Regions from separate parts of the Streptomyces nidicola genome, predicted to be linked through region 2. Evidence: riboswitches for the same ligand, from Rfam matches in the RefSeq annotation. Region 2 holds a riboswitch; the other holds the start of a gene.
What was found. Region 2 has a riboswitch for ZMP and ZTP ahead of ACOKM3_RS02535 (bifunctional 5,10-methylenetetrahydrofolate dehydrogenase/5,10-methenyltetrahydrofolate cyclohydrolase). Riboswitches for the same ligand answer to the same signal wherever they lie in the genome.

Region 1 (6,139 bases), 3.5 Mb from region 2:
ACGTGGTCGGCGCCTGTCGTGACGGGTGCGCGGCACCGGGGTGCCGCCTTGCCCACCCTGCCGCCCCAGGCGGCAGATTGCCCAAGTCGGGTGCGGCTCTTGCCGTCTCGGGTGGGGAGCCGTGGCTGGCGGAGGTTGCCCAAGACGGGCGCGGCGTCGGCCGCGACGGGTGGGGAGCCGTGGCTGGCGGAGGTTGCCCAAGACGAGTGCGGCGTAGGCCGCGACGGGTGGGGAGCCGTGGTGGGCGTTACCCAAGGCAGGGCGGCGTCGGCCGCGACGGGTGAGGAGCCGTGGCTGGCGGAGGTTGCCCAAGACGGGTGCGGAGTAGGACGCGACGGGTGGGGAGCCGTGGCCGACGCCGGATCGCCCATGGCGCGTGCGGTCGACCGCGGTGGGCGGGGAGCCGGAGCTGTCGGCGGATTCCCCGAGGCGGAGGGCGGCGAGTGGGGAGCCATCGTGCCGGCGGATTACCCAAGGCGGTGGTGCCCCTCGCCGTCCCAGGTGGGAGCCGTGGCCGGCGGCGGATTGCCCAGAGCCGCCGGCAGTACCCCGTCGGGCCGACGCCCCCGGAGGGGGCGGGTGGGTGGGAGATGGGCGGGAGCCAGGCAATTGCCCGCGGGCGGGTGGGTCAATTCAAGCTCCGCGGCGGGTGGGCAGATCCAGCCCCGCTCTGGGACGAGAGCCCGCGGGGTCCGGGGCGGAGCCCCGATCTTTGAAGCCCAACGGCGGGTTGGGCAGATCCAGCCCGCCGGCGCTTGAGGCGCGGGGTCCGGGGCGGAGCCCCGAGGCCGTAACGCCGGTTCGGCACCATCGGCCCCGCCGTTCGCACGAGAGCCCACGGGGACGGGGCAGCGCCCCGATCTTTCAGCCCCGCCCGCGAGGGCCGGGGCAGCGCCCCGTGGCGTAGGACGGTCGCCCGCCCCACGCCACGGAGGGGCTCAGCCCAGGTCGATCCGGCCGTACAGGGGGAACCCGGCCAGGAGATCCGTCGCCCGGTGGGACACCTCGTCCGCGATCTTCGGGTCGAGCACGTGGCTCGCCTTGGACACCGCCCCGGACTTCGTGGTCCCCGGCTCGGAGGCCGCCAGCACCCGGTCCATGAGCGCCGCGATCTCGTCCATCTCACCGGCACCGAGCCCCCGCGTGGTCAACGCCGGCGTACCGATACGGATGCCGGACGTGTACCACGCCCCGTTCGGGTCCGCCGGAATCGCGTTGCGGTTGGTGACGATGCCGGAGTCGAGCAGCGCGGACTCTGCCTGGCGCCCCGTGAGGCCGTAGGAGGACGCCACGTCGATGAGGTTGAGGTGGTTGTCCGTGCCGCCGGTGACGAGCGTCGCGCCGCGCCGCGTGAGCCCCTCCGCCAGTGCCCGCGCGTTGTCGACGATGCGCTGCGCGTAGTCCTGGAACGCGGGCTGCCGCGCCTCGGCGAGGGCGACCGCCTTCGCGGCCATGACGTGCGGCAGCGGCCCGCCGAGCACCATCGGGCAGCCCCGGTCGACCTGGTCCTTCAGCGAGTCGTCGCACAGCACCATGCCGCCACGCGGCCCACGCAGCGACTTGTGGGTGGTCGTGGTGACGATCTGCGCGTGCGGCACCGGGTCGAAGTCGCCGGTGAGCACCTTGCCCGCGACGAGCCCCGCGAAGTGCGCCATGTCGACCATGAGCGTCGCCCCGACCTCGTCGGCGATCTCCCGCATGATCCGGAAGTTCACGAGGCGCGGGTACGCGGAGTAACCGGCGACGATGATCATCGGCTTGAACTCGCGGGCCTGCGCGCGCAGCGCCTCGTAGTCGATGAGCCCGGTGGCGGGGTCGGTGCCGTACGACCGCTGATCGAACATTTTTCCGCTGATATTCGGCCTGAAGCCGTGCGTGAGGTGGCCACCGGCGTCCAGCGACATACCGAGCATCCGCTGGTTGCCGAAGGCCTGGCGCAGCTCGGCCCAGTCCGCCTCGGTGAGGTCGTTGATCTGCCGGACCCCGGTCTTCGCGAGGAACGGCGCCTCGACACGGTCGGCGAGCACGGCCCAGAAGGCGACGAGGTTGGCGTCGATCCCGGAGTGCGGCTGCACATACGCGTGCCGCGCGCCGAACAGCTCGCGGGCGTGCTCCGCGGCGATCGACTCGACGGTGTCGACGTTGCGGCAGCCGGCGTAGAAGCGGCGGCCGATGGTGCCTTCGGCGTACTTGTCGCTGAACCAGTTGCCCATGGTCAGCAGCGTCGCCGGGGACGCGTAGTTCTCGGACGCGATCAGCTTGAGCATCTCGCGCTGGTCGGTCAGCTCCTGCGCGATGGCGTCGGCGACGCGCGGCTCCACGCCCCGTACGACATCGAGGGCGGCGCGGTACGCGGTGGATTCGGGGGTCAAGCGGGCATCGGTCATGGGGGCAGCCTCCGGACACGGTCGATACGCGGTCGGTTCACGGGTGGTCGGCCCAGGCGCACGGCACACACTGCTCGGGCCGCTCCCCGATGGTCGATCCCATCCCAGCGCGCCAGTCACGGCCCTGCCCCCACATTAGCGGGCGCGTCGCCGGGCGAGGTTTCCACGTCCACATCGCGAGCGACGATAGGAAGGGGCCACAAGCCCGTCCCACACCCAGCGCGATGAGCCGCGACGAACGGAGATCCCGTGACTTCTGTGACTCCACCGACCACCGCAGGACACGCCACGCAGGACTTCATCACCGCCTCCGAAGACCATGGCGCGCACAACTACCACCCGCTCCCGGTCGTCGTCGCCACCGCCGAGGGCGCGTGGATGACGGACGTCGAGGGGCGGCGCTACCTCGACATGCTCGCCGGGTACTCGGCGCTCAACTTCGGGCACGGCAACCGTCGCCTCATCGAGGCCGCGAAGGCCCAGCTGGAGCGGGTGACGCTGACGTCGCGGGCCTTCCACCACGACCGGTTCGCCGCGTTCTGCACGGAGCTCGCCGAGCTGTGCGGCATGGAGATGGTGCTGCCGATGAACACGGGCGCGGAGGCCGTCGAGACCGCCGTGAAGACCGCGCGCAAGTGGGGCTACCGGGTCAAGGGCGTGCCGGACGGGCGGGCCAGGATCGTGGTCGCGAGCGACAACTTCCACGGCCGTACGACGACCATCGTGAGCTTCTCCACCGACGAGGAGGCCCGCGCCGACTTCGGTCCGTACACGCCGGGCTTCGACATCGTCCCGTACGGCGATCTGGACGCGCTGCGCGCCGCGGTCACGGACGAGACGGTGGCGGTGCTGATCGAGCCGATCCAGGGCGAGGCGGGCGTGCTCGTCCCGCCGCCCGGCTATCTCGCGGGCGTCCGGGAGCTGACGCGCGAGCGGAACGTGCTGTTCGTCGCGGACGAGATCCAGTCGGGCCTCGGGCGGACCGGTCGTACCTTCGCGTGCGAGCACGAGGGCGTGGTGCCGGACATGTACGTGCTGGGCAAGGCGCTCGGCGGCGGGGTCGTGCCGGTGTCGGCGGTGGTGTCGAGCAAGGCCGTGCTCGGGGTGTTCCGGCCGGGCGAGCACGGGTCGACGTTCGGCGGGAACCCCCTCGCCTGCGCCGTGGCCCTGGAGGTGATCGCGATGCTGCGCACCGGGGAGTTCCAGGAGCGGGCGGCGGAGCTGGGCGAGCATCTGCACGCCGAGCTGGGCCTGTTGACGGGGACGGGGAAGGTCACCGAGGTGCGCGGGCGCGGACTGTGGGCGGGCGTCGACATCGATCCGTCGTACGGGACGGGCCGGGAGATCTCTCAGAAGCTGATGGGCCGTGGGGTCCTGGTGAAGGACACCCACGGGTCCACCATCCGGATCGCCCCGCCGCTGGTGATCAGCAAGGACGATCTGGACTGGGGCCTCGATCAGCTGCGGGCGGTGCTGGGCGCGTAGCCCCTTTTACCGAGGGTCACAGGATGACGTGGGGCAGGAAGCGGGCGTACTCGTCCGTGACAAGCCCCGCCGATTCCCGGATGCCGAGGCCGGCCGCCTCGTCCTCGACGACCCATGCGCCGAGGACGACGCGGTTGCCGTCGAAGTCGGGCAGCTCGCTCAACTCCTGGTAGCAGCACGGCTCTTCGGGGGTTGGCGGGGTGGACCCGGGTGCGTGGATCGTGACGCCCGCGCCCTCGCGCCCGAGCAGCGGCTTCGACACGTAGCCGGGGCCCGGTCCGGTCGCCAGTTCACGCGGCCCGTCGAGGTAGGCGGGCAGCAGGTTCGGGTGGCCGGGGTACAGCTCCCACAGCACCGCGAGCAGCGCCTTGTTGCTGAGCAGCATCTTCCAGGCGGGCTCGATCCACATCGTCGTACCCGTGCCGCCGCCGTTGTCGAGGCCGGCGAGGACGTGCGGGGCGAATTCGTCGGAGGTCAGCCACTCCCACGGGTACAGCTTGAAGCAGCTGCGGATGAACCGGAGTTGGTTGTCGACGAAGCGCTCGGAGAGGCTGTCCCAGCCGATCTCCTCCATGGAGATCCAGTCGGTGTCCAGGCCCGCCTGTTCGGCGGTCTCCTTCAGATATCCGACGGTCATCAGGTCCTCGCCGAGTTCGTCGGCCGAGGAGTGCGCGAAGTAGAGCGGGCTGCCCGGCGGGAGCAGGGCGGCCTGCTTCTTCCAGGCGTCGATGAGCCGCTCGTGCAGCGAGTTCCACTGGTCGGCGCCGGGGAACCGCTCCTCCATCCAGAACCACTGGGGGCTGGCGGCCTCGACCAGGGAGGTGGGGGTGTCGGCGTTGTACTCGAGGAGCTTCGCGGGGCCTGTGCCGTCGTAGCGCAGGTCGAACCGGCCGTACACGGACGGGAGTTCGGCGCGACGCTGCCAGGCCTCGGCGACCGCCGCGGCGACGCGCGGGTCGGTGATCCCGAGGTCGGCGAAGCGGTCGTTGCGGACGATGTGTTCCGCCGCGGCGAGGCACATGCGGTGCAGCTCCTCGACGACCTCTTCGAGCGCCTCGACCTCGGGGAGGGAGAACTCGTAGTAGGCGCTCTCGTCCCAGTAGGGGCGCAGTGAGTCGTCGGGGTAGCGGGTGAGCGGGTAGATGAGCCCCTGTTCCTCGACGGTCTGCTGCCAGCCGGGGCGTGGGGTGATGGTGTGTCGCTTCATCAGTGCCTCCGGGGCTCAGCCGCCGGAGCTTCCGCCCTTGCCGCCGCTGCCGAAGCCGCCGCGGGTGACGCCGCCGCCCGAGGACTTGGTGAAGGAGCCGCTGCCGACGCGGCTGCCCTTCTTCTTGCCGCCGTAGTACCAACTGCCGTTCACCGAGGACTTGGTGGACGAGGACTTGCAGTACTTGTCGGAGACGACCTTGTAGCCCTTGGACGCGTTGTAGCTGTTCCGGTCGATGCAGCGCTTGTCGACGTCGGAGTCCGAGGAGCAGGCGGTGAGCGCGGCGGCCAGCAGGCCCACGCCGCCGAGCGCGACGGTGCCGGAGCGCAGCCGTCGCTGGGTGGCCGCCTTGTTCGCGGCGTCCTTGCCGTCCTTGCTGTCGTTCATGACGTTTCCCCCGTGATGCGTCGTACTTTTCCGTTCTCTGCGCCTGCCCTAGGGCAGGACCCGGCACAGGGTATCCAACGCGCCCGGCCATGCGTGATCGGGCGGGGTGCCGTAGCCGACGACCAGGGCGTCCATGGGGGCGTCGGGCGCGGGCGCGTCCTCGTGCCGGAATTCGGCCAGGCCCGAGATGCCGAGGCGCTGCCAGGCGGCGGCCTGTACGACGGATCGCTCGGTGCCGGGCGGGAGTTGGAGCACGGCGTGCAGTCCGGCCGCGATGCCGGTGGCGCGCACGGCCGGGGCGCGCTCGGCGAGGGCGGCGACGAGCTGGTCGCGGCGGCGCCGGTAGCGGAGCCGGGCGGCGCGCACATGACGGTCGTACGCGCCGGATTCGAGGAACTCGGCGAGGGTGAGCTGGTCGAGGACGCCGCAGGACCAGTCGGTGTAGCCCTTGGCCTCGACGACCTCGTCGACGAGCGAGGCGGGCAGCACCATCCAGCCGAGCCGCAGCCCGGGGGCGAGGGACTTGCTGGCGGTGCCGAGGTGGACGACGCGGTCCGGGTCGAGGCCCTGGAGGGCGCCGACGGGCTGCCGGTCGTAGCGGAACTCGCCGTCGTAGTCGTCCTCCAGGATCAGCCCGCCGGTGCGGCGCGCCCAGTCGACGACGGCGGCGCGG
Region 2 (6,139 bases):
GGGTGCGGGTGGACATGGGGATCTCCTGCGGGTTCGGGGCACGTGCGGGTACGCCGAGGGGACGCCCGGCGCGGTGTGTGCGCGGGCGTGGGGAGAGGGCGTCGGTGCGGGGAAAAGCAGGGGTGGTGCGGCGGGGGTGTGTCAGGCGGGGGTGGGCGTCAGTTCGTCGAGCGCGTTGAGTTTCGCGACGCGGCGGCGGGTGTCCGCGTCGTCGTCGAAGGTGGCGCCCAGGAACTCACGGACGATGTCGGGCACGAGCGCGTGCGGCACGAGCCAGGCACCCATGGCGATGGCGTTGGCGTCGTCGTGCTCGACCGACTGATGGGCGGAGTACGGCTCGTGGGCGAGGCCGCAGCGGATGCCGGGCAGCTTGTTGGCGGCCATGACGGCGCCCTGTCCGGTGCCGCACACGAGCACGGCGCGGTCGGCGGCGCCGCTGAGCACGGGCTCGCAGGTGGCGCGGGTGATGTCGGGGAAGTCGACGGGTTCGCTGCCGTGGGTGCCGCAGTCCACCACGTCGTGCCCGAGCGCCTCGATGGCCTGTCGGACGGCGTGCTTGAGTGCGAAACCTGCGTGGTCCGCGCCGAGGGCGACCCTCATGCGTTGTCCTGCCTTTCGAATTTTTGTGACTCAAGTGCCGTGCGGGCACTCACTGTTGGGCCTTGGGCGCCCGGTCGACGAAGGACGTGGGGACGCGCTCGCCCGCGGCCGGGCGACCGGCGATGAGGTCCACCACCCCGCGTACGCCGAGGCGGCCGATCTCCGCCGCGTCCTGGCGGACCGCGCTGATGGGTGGCGAGGCGAACTCGAACCAGTCGAGGTCATCGACGGACACGACCTCGATGCGGGCCGCCTGTTCGACGCCGAGCCGCTCGCGCAGCGCGCGCACGGCACCGAGGGTGGTCAGGCCGTTCGCACCGAAGACCGCCGTGAACGGGACGCCGCGGTCGAGGACGCGGTGCATGGCCTTGGCGGCCCCGTCGGAGAGGAAGTCACCGGCGTCCAGCAGCCGTTCGTCGGTGCTGATGCCGTGCCGCTCGCGCCCGGCGAGGTAGGCGGCGCGGCGCTCGGCGCCGGTGGAGATGGCGTCGGGGCCCCCGATGAAGGCGACGTCACGATGCCCGCGCCGCTGCAGCCAGTGGAGCACCTGCCCGACGCCCTGCGCGTTGTCCGTCCCGTACATCGGCGCGTCGAGTCCGTCGATCGTGCGGTTGAGGAAGACGAGCGGAAGACCGGAGGCGACGGTGGCGGCGAGCTGCGGCGAGACGGTGCTCTGCGGCGCGAACAGCAGGCCGTCGATGCGCTGCGAGGCGAAGGTCCGGAGGTAGGCGTCGGCCTGGTCGGCGTCCTCGTTGGCGTTGGCCAGCAGGACGGTGTAGCCGTGCCTGCGTGCCTCCTGCTCGGCGGCGTGCGCCAGTTCGGAGAAGAACGGGTTGCGGATGTCCGAGACGAGCAGCCCCAGTACGTCGGTCCGGGCGCGCCGCAGGGCACGGGCGGGCCCGTTGGCCACGTAGCCCAACTCGGCGGCGGCCGCGAGCACTCGCGCGCGGGAATCGGCCGAGGTCTGACTGCTCCCGCTGAGCACCCGCGACGCGGTCCCGAGCGCGACCCCGGCCCGCGCCGCGACGTCCTTGATCGTGGCCATCCGTTGCTCCACCTCCTCGTGGATTCCATGGAAACGTTTCCATAGCATGGATGACTTTAAGATCGCATACGGGGCGGGGCGTGGGCAAGGGGTCGGCGGGGCGAGCACACCGGCTGAGCCCCGGGACTCGGTCCCCTGAGTGCGGCCGGTGCGGCGGGCTTTGATTGGGTGGGCGTTCCGTGTCAGACGTGAAAGGTGTCCGAGATGTCATTGCCGAGTGAGCTGGCCGCCGTCCTGGACGGGCCGGCCATCTGTTTCCTGACGACACTCATGCCTGACGGTTCGCCGCAGATCACTCAGACCTGGGTGGACAGGGACGGGGATCACGTTGTCATCAACACGGTGACCACCCATCAGAAGATGCGGAACATCCGCCGCGATCCGCGCGTCGCCGTCGGCATCGCGGATCCGGCGGAGCCCTCGCGGTACTGGGCCCTCCGCGGCCGCGTCGTGACGTCCACGACCGAGGGCGCGGAGGCGCACATCGACAAGGTGGCGCACAAGTACCTGGGCGGGCCCTACCCCTGGTTCGGCGGGCGCGACCAGGAGCGCGTCCTCCTCGCCATCAGCGCCGACTCGGTCCACTCCCCGCGCGGCTGAGCACGAAGGGGCGTGGGAGCCTGACGTCCTCGCCGTCTACGAAAGGCCGATTCCAATGGATGGACGCATTCAGCAGCTCGAGGCCGTGCTGTTCGACACCTTCGGTACGGTCGTCGACTGGCGGACCGGAGTCGCGGCCGCCGTCGACGACTTCGCCGCACGGCACGGCCTGACGCTCGACGGGACCGCGTTCGCCATGCGCTGGCGGGAGCTCTACCAGCCGGCGATGGAACCCGTACGCACCGGTCGACGGGGATTCGTGCCGCTCGACGTGCTCCACGCGGAGAACCTGCGGACCGTGCTGGGCGAGCACGGCGTCGACCCCACGGCGTTCGACGAGGCCGAGTTGAGGTGGCTCAACGAGGCGTGGCATCGGCTGCCGGCGTGGACCGATTCCGTTCCTGGTCTGGAGCAACTGGCCAGGAGCGTGACGACCGGGGCGTTGTCGAACGGCAACCTCGCGCTCCTGTCCCGCCTGGCCAAGCACGCGGGCCTCCCCTGGGACGTGATCGTCGCCTCCGACATCACCCGCGCGTACAAACCCCAACGCGAGGCCTACGAGCGGGCCGCCGCCTTCCTGGGGCTGCGCCCCGACCAGGTCATGCTCGCGGCGGCCCACAACGAAGACCTGCGCGCCGCCCGGGACGCGGGCCTTCGGACCGCCTTCGTCGCGCGGCCGACCGAGTACGGACCCACGCAGACCAAGGACTTGGCACCCGACGCAGATTGGGATCTGGTGGCGGGTGACCTGGTCCAGTTGGCGGCGCTGGTGGGTGACAGGCCCTGGACCGCGGACCGGCACCTCGCGCCGTACCCGGGGCGCGCATAGCGGACTCACATGTGGTGCGCGGTTCCGAGCTGGTCCGCGGCGGCCTTCACCGTCTGCTCGAGCAGCACCGCGATGGTCATCGGCCCGACGCCGCCGGGGACCGGGGTGATCAGACCTGCTCGGGTGAGGGCGGTGTCATGGTCCACGTCGCCGACGTTGCCGGGGTTGTAGCCGGCGTCGATCACGACCGCGCCCGGTTTGATGTCCGCACCGCGGATCAGCCGGGGCCGCCCCACGGCCGCCACCACGATGTCCGCTTCCCGGAGGTTCGCCGACAGGTCGGTGGTGCGGGAGTGGCAGTAGGTCACCGTCGCGTCCTTGGCCAGCAGGAGCATGCCGACCGGCTTGCCGAGGATCGCGCTGCGTCCCACCACCACGGCCCGCTTGCCGGCGAGTTCGACGTCGTACGCCTCGAGCAGGCGCATGATTCCGCCAGGCGTGCACGACACGAAGCCGGGCCGCGCGAAGCTCATCGCGGCGAAGGATTGCATCGTGACGCCGTCGACGTCCTTCTCCGGCGCGATGGCCTCGAACGCGGCCCGCTCGTCGATGCGCGGGCCGCAAGGGTGCTGGAGCAGGATGCCGTGCACGTCCGGATCGCCGGACAAGTCCGAGAGGGTGTGGACGAGTTCGGCGGTCGTGGTGGTGGCGGGCAGGCCGATGTGCCGGGATGTGATGCCTGCCTTCGCGCACCGTGCCCGCTTCATGCGGACGTACGTGGCGGACGCGGGGTCCTCGCCCACCAGTACCGTCGCCAGACAGGGGCTGACTCCCGTGCGACCGGTGATCTCCGCCGCTCTGGCAGCGGTCTCCGCGACGATCCGTGCGGCGAGGCCGGAGCCGTCCATGAGGTGAGCCGTGCGAGTCTCGGACATCGTTGCCCTCCAGGCGTTGCTGACCACTCGCCCAGGCGCACGGCAACGACATCGTGTCGGACCGCTCCCCGGTGGTGCTCCACCTCAGCGCCAGTCACGGCCCACGGGGAACTGTAGTCGACACCGCAGCCGCACGGAGCGCGCCGGCCACGAAGGCTCGTTCCGGCGAAAGTCCGCCGAAGTGCTCGTAAGATGCCGGGGTGCCAAGACTCATACCGAGGAGCCGCCGCGCGTGGGTTGTCGCGTGGGCGGTGCTGTGTGCGGCCGGCCTCGCCGTCACCTTCGGCCTCAACGCCTCCCCGGAGCCCGATCCGAAGCCCGGAAAGCCCGTCAGCGCCCGGTGCGCCGAGCTGATCGCGGACCTCGAGAAGCAGTTGGCCAAGAACGAGCAGGACGGCAAGAAGGACGGGGCGGTGGCGTTCTCGCGCGTCCGGAACGCCGGCGAGGACGACTGCCACGAGGCGCTCCGCGACCACTTCGGCGGTGGATGACGATGCGCTTCGTCATGCTCGTTGCCGCCCTGGTCGTGCTGGTCGCCGTCGGCGTCGGGCTGGCCGTCGCGATGACGGCCGCATCGGGACCTGAGCCACGGCCCACGCCGACGCGCGTGTACTCCTCCTGCCTGGCGGCGGACACCCGGCCACTGGCCCCGGGCGACGACCCTTGCGAGGGCCCCGGGAACTGAACAACTCCCCTGCCGCTGCTACGCGTTGTCCCCCGGCCCGTGCAGTCGGCCCGCCGCGATCACGGCCGCCACCGACCGCAGCGCCCCGAGGTCGGCGAGCGGGTCGCCGGTCACCACGAGGATGTCGGCGCTGTAGCCGGCAGTGAGCCGGCCGGTCGTCTCCTCAAGGCGCAGCGCGCGAGCGGCTTCCGTCGTGGCCATGGCGAGGACGCGGTCGTTGGGCAGGCCCAGGTGCTCGTAGAACGTGAGGCTGGAGGGCAGGCCGTCGAACCCGGCGCGCTGGACGCCCGCGTCGGTGCCCGCGATCAGCCGCGCACCGGCCTCGGCCATCCGACGCACCGCGCCGAACATGGCCTCGGCGCGCTCGGCGCCGAAGAACTTCGGCAGCATCCGCCAGTTCGGGCTGACCGTGGGGCAGACGTGGATGTTCCGCTGGACGATCTGGTCGAGCACGTCCTGGCGGACCTCGAATCCGTCGGCCGTCATCCAGGTGCAGTGCTCGATACTGTCGACGCCCGCCGCGACAGCGGCCGTGATGCCGTCGACGCCGTGCGCGTGCGCGGCGACCGGCAGCCCTGCGCCGTGTGCCTCGTCGACGAGCGCCGCCAACTCCGCCTCGGACAGCTCGGATTCCCAGCTCTTGGCTCCACCCTTGGTGAGGCCGCCGCCGGTCGCCATGACCTTGATGACTTCGGCGCCCGCCTCCACGTTGCGCCGAACCAGGCGCCGCAATTCGTCAGGGCCGGAGGCCTCGCCGCCGAGGAACCAGCAATGGCCACCGGGCGGAGTGACCGGCACCGTGGCCGGGACGACACGCGGGCCGACGGCCGCGCCCTCCTTGATGTCCCGGGCGAGACGCACCGCGAGGCCACCCCGGTCACCCAGATCTCGGACCGTCGTGACACCGACGCTCAGCAGCTGCTCCGCCCGACCCGCCATGGCGGCGAACAGCGCCTCGTCGCCCTGCTCCTGGAGCGTGGCGACGGGGTCGGGGCCCGCGTCGAAGCAGAGGTGCACGTGGGCATCGATCAGGCCGGGGAGCACGGTTCCGGCAGGAAAGTCGAGCCGAGGCTCATCGGGCCGCGCCCGGCGCTCGACCTCTTCGCGCGGGCCGACGCAGGCGATGACGCCCTCGCGTACGAGCACCGCGCCGTCGGCCAGGGCGTCACGATCGGGTCCGACCAGGACGTGCGCGGCGGTGATCAACATGAGGCGCGGCTCTCCTTCGTGTGTCTTGTCTTCATCGTCGTCCAGTCACTCCACCATCACCGCCATCACCGCACCAAACAGCAGTCTCCGCACTTGCCGCCGCCGGGCGCGCGGTAAAAGAGGCAACAGCTGCGTCGCCGGAACGACAGATCGGCTCCGGTGATCCGGCCCGTGCCCCGCAGTCGGCCCGTCTCCAGCAGTTCGCGTGTCAGACGCGTGAGATCCGTACGCAACTCGGGCCGCGACCTCAGTAGTTGGGCCGCCGAGCCGACGAGCGCCGACGCGGAATTACCGGC

Region 1: linked by a shared signal. The riboswitch ahead of ACOKM3_RS18090 (glycine hydroxymethyltransferase) and the one ahead of ACOKM3_RS02535 (bifunctional 5,10-methylenetetrahydrofolate dehydrogenase/5,10-methenyltetrahydrofolate cyclohydrolase) in region 2 are both predicted to bind ZMP and ZTP.

What each region holds. Positions count from the first base shown of each region.
Region 1 covers NZ_JBNBPI010000001.1:3,998,017-4,004,155, forward strand. The annotation lists gene ACOKM3_RS18090 (glycine hydroxymethyltransferase) at 939-2,387, opposite strand; ZMP/ZTP riboswitch at 2,431-2,517, opposite strand; gene rocD (ornithine--oxo-acid transaminase) at 2,646-3,872, shown strand; gene ACOKM3_RS18100 (glutathionylspermidine synthase family protein) at 3,889-5,079, opposite strand; gene ACOKM3_RS18105 (hypothetical protein) at 5,095-5,466, opposite strand; gene pdxR (MocR-like pyridoxine biosynthesis transcription factor PdxR) at 5,515-6,139, opposite strand, start outside.
Region 2 covers NZ_JBNBPI010000001.1:533,256-539,394, forward strand. The annotation lists gene ACOKM3_RS02510 (MFS transporter) at 1-16, opposite strand, end outside; gene ACOKM3_RS02515 (RpiB/LacA/LacB family sugar-phosphate isomerase) at 142-600, opposite strand; gene ACOKM3_RS02520 (LacI family DNA-binding transcriptional regulator) at 650-1,645, opposite strand; gene ACOKM3_RS02525 (PPOX class F420-dependent oxidoreductase) at 1,850-2,245, shown strand; gene ACOKM3_RS02530 (haloacid dehalogenase type II) at 2,301-3,074, shown strand; gene ACOKM3_RS02535 (bifunctional 5,10-methylenetetrahydrofolate dehydrogenase/5,10-methenyltetrahydrofolate cyclohydrolase) at 3,080-3,949, opposite strand; ZMP/ZTP riboswitch at 3,972-4,057, opposite strand; gene ACOKM3_RS02540 (hypothetical protein) at 4,150-4,440, shown strand; gene ACOKM3_RS02545 (hypothetical protein) at 4,443-4,634, shown strand; gene ACOKM3_RS02550 (amidohydrolase family protein) at 4,653-5,843, opposite strand; gene ACOKM3_RS02555 ((2Fe-2S)-binding protein) at 5,909-6,139, opposite strand, start outside.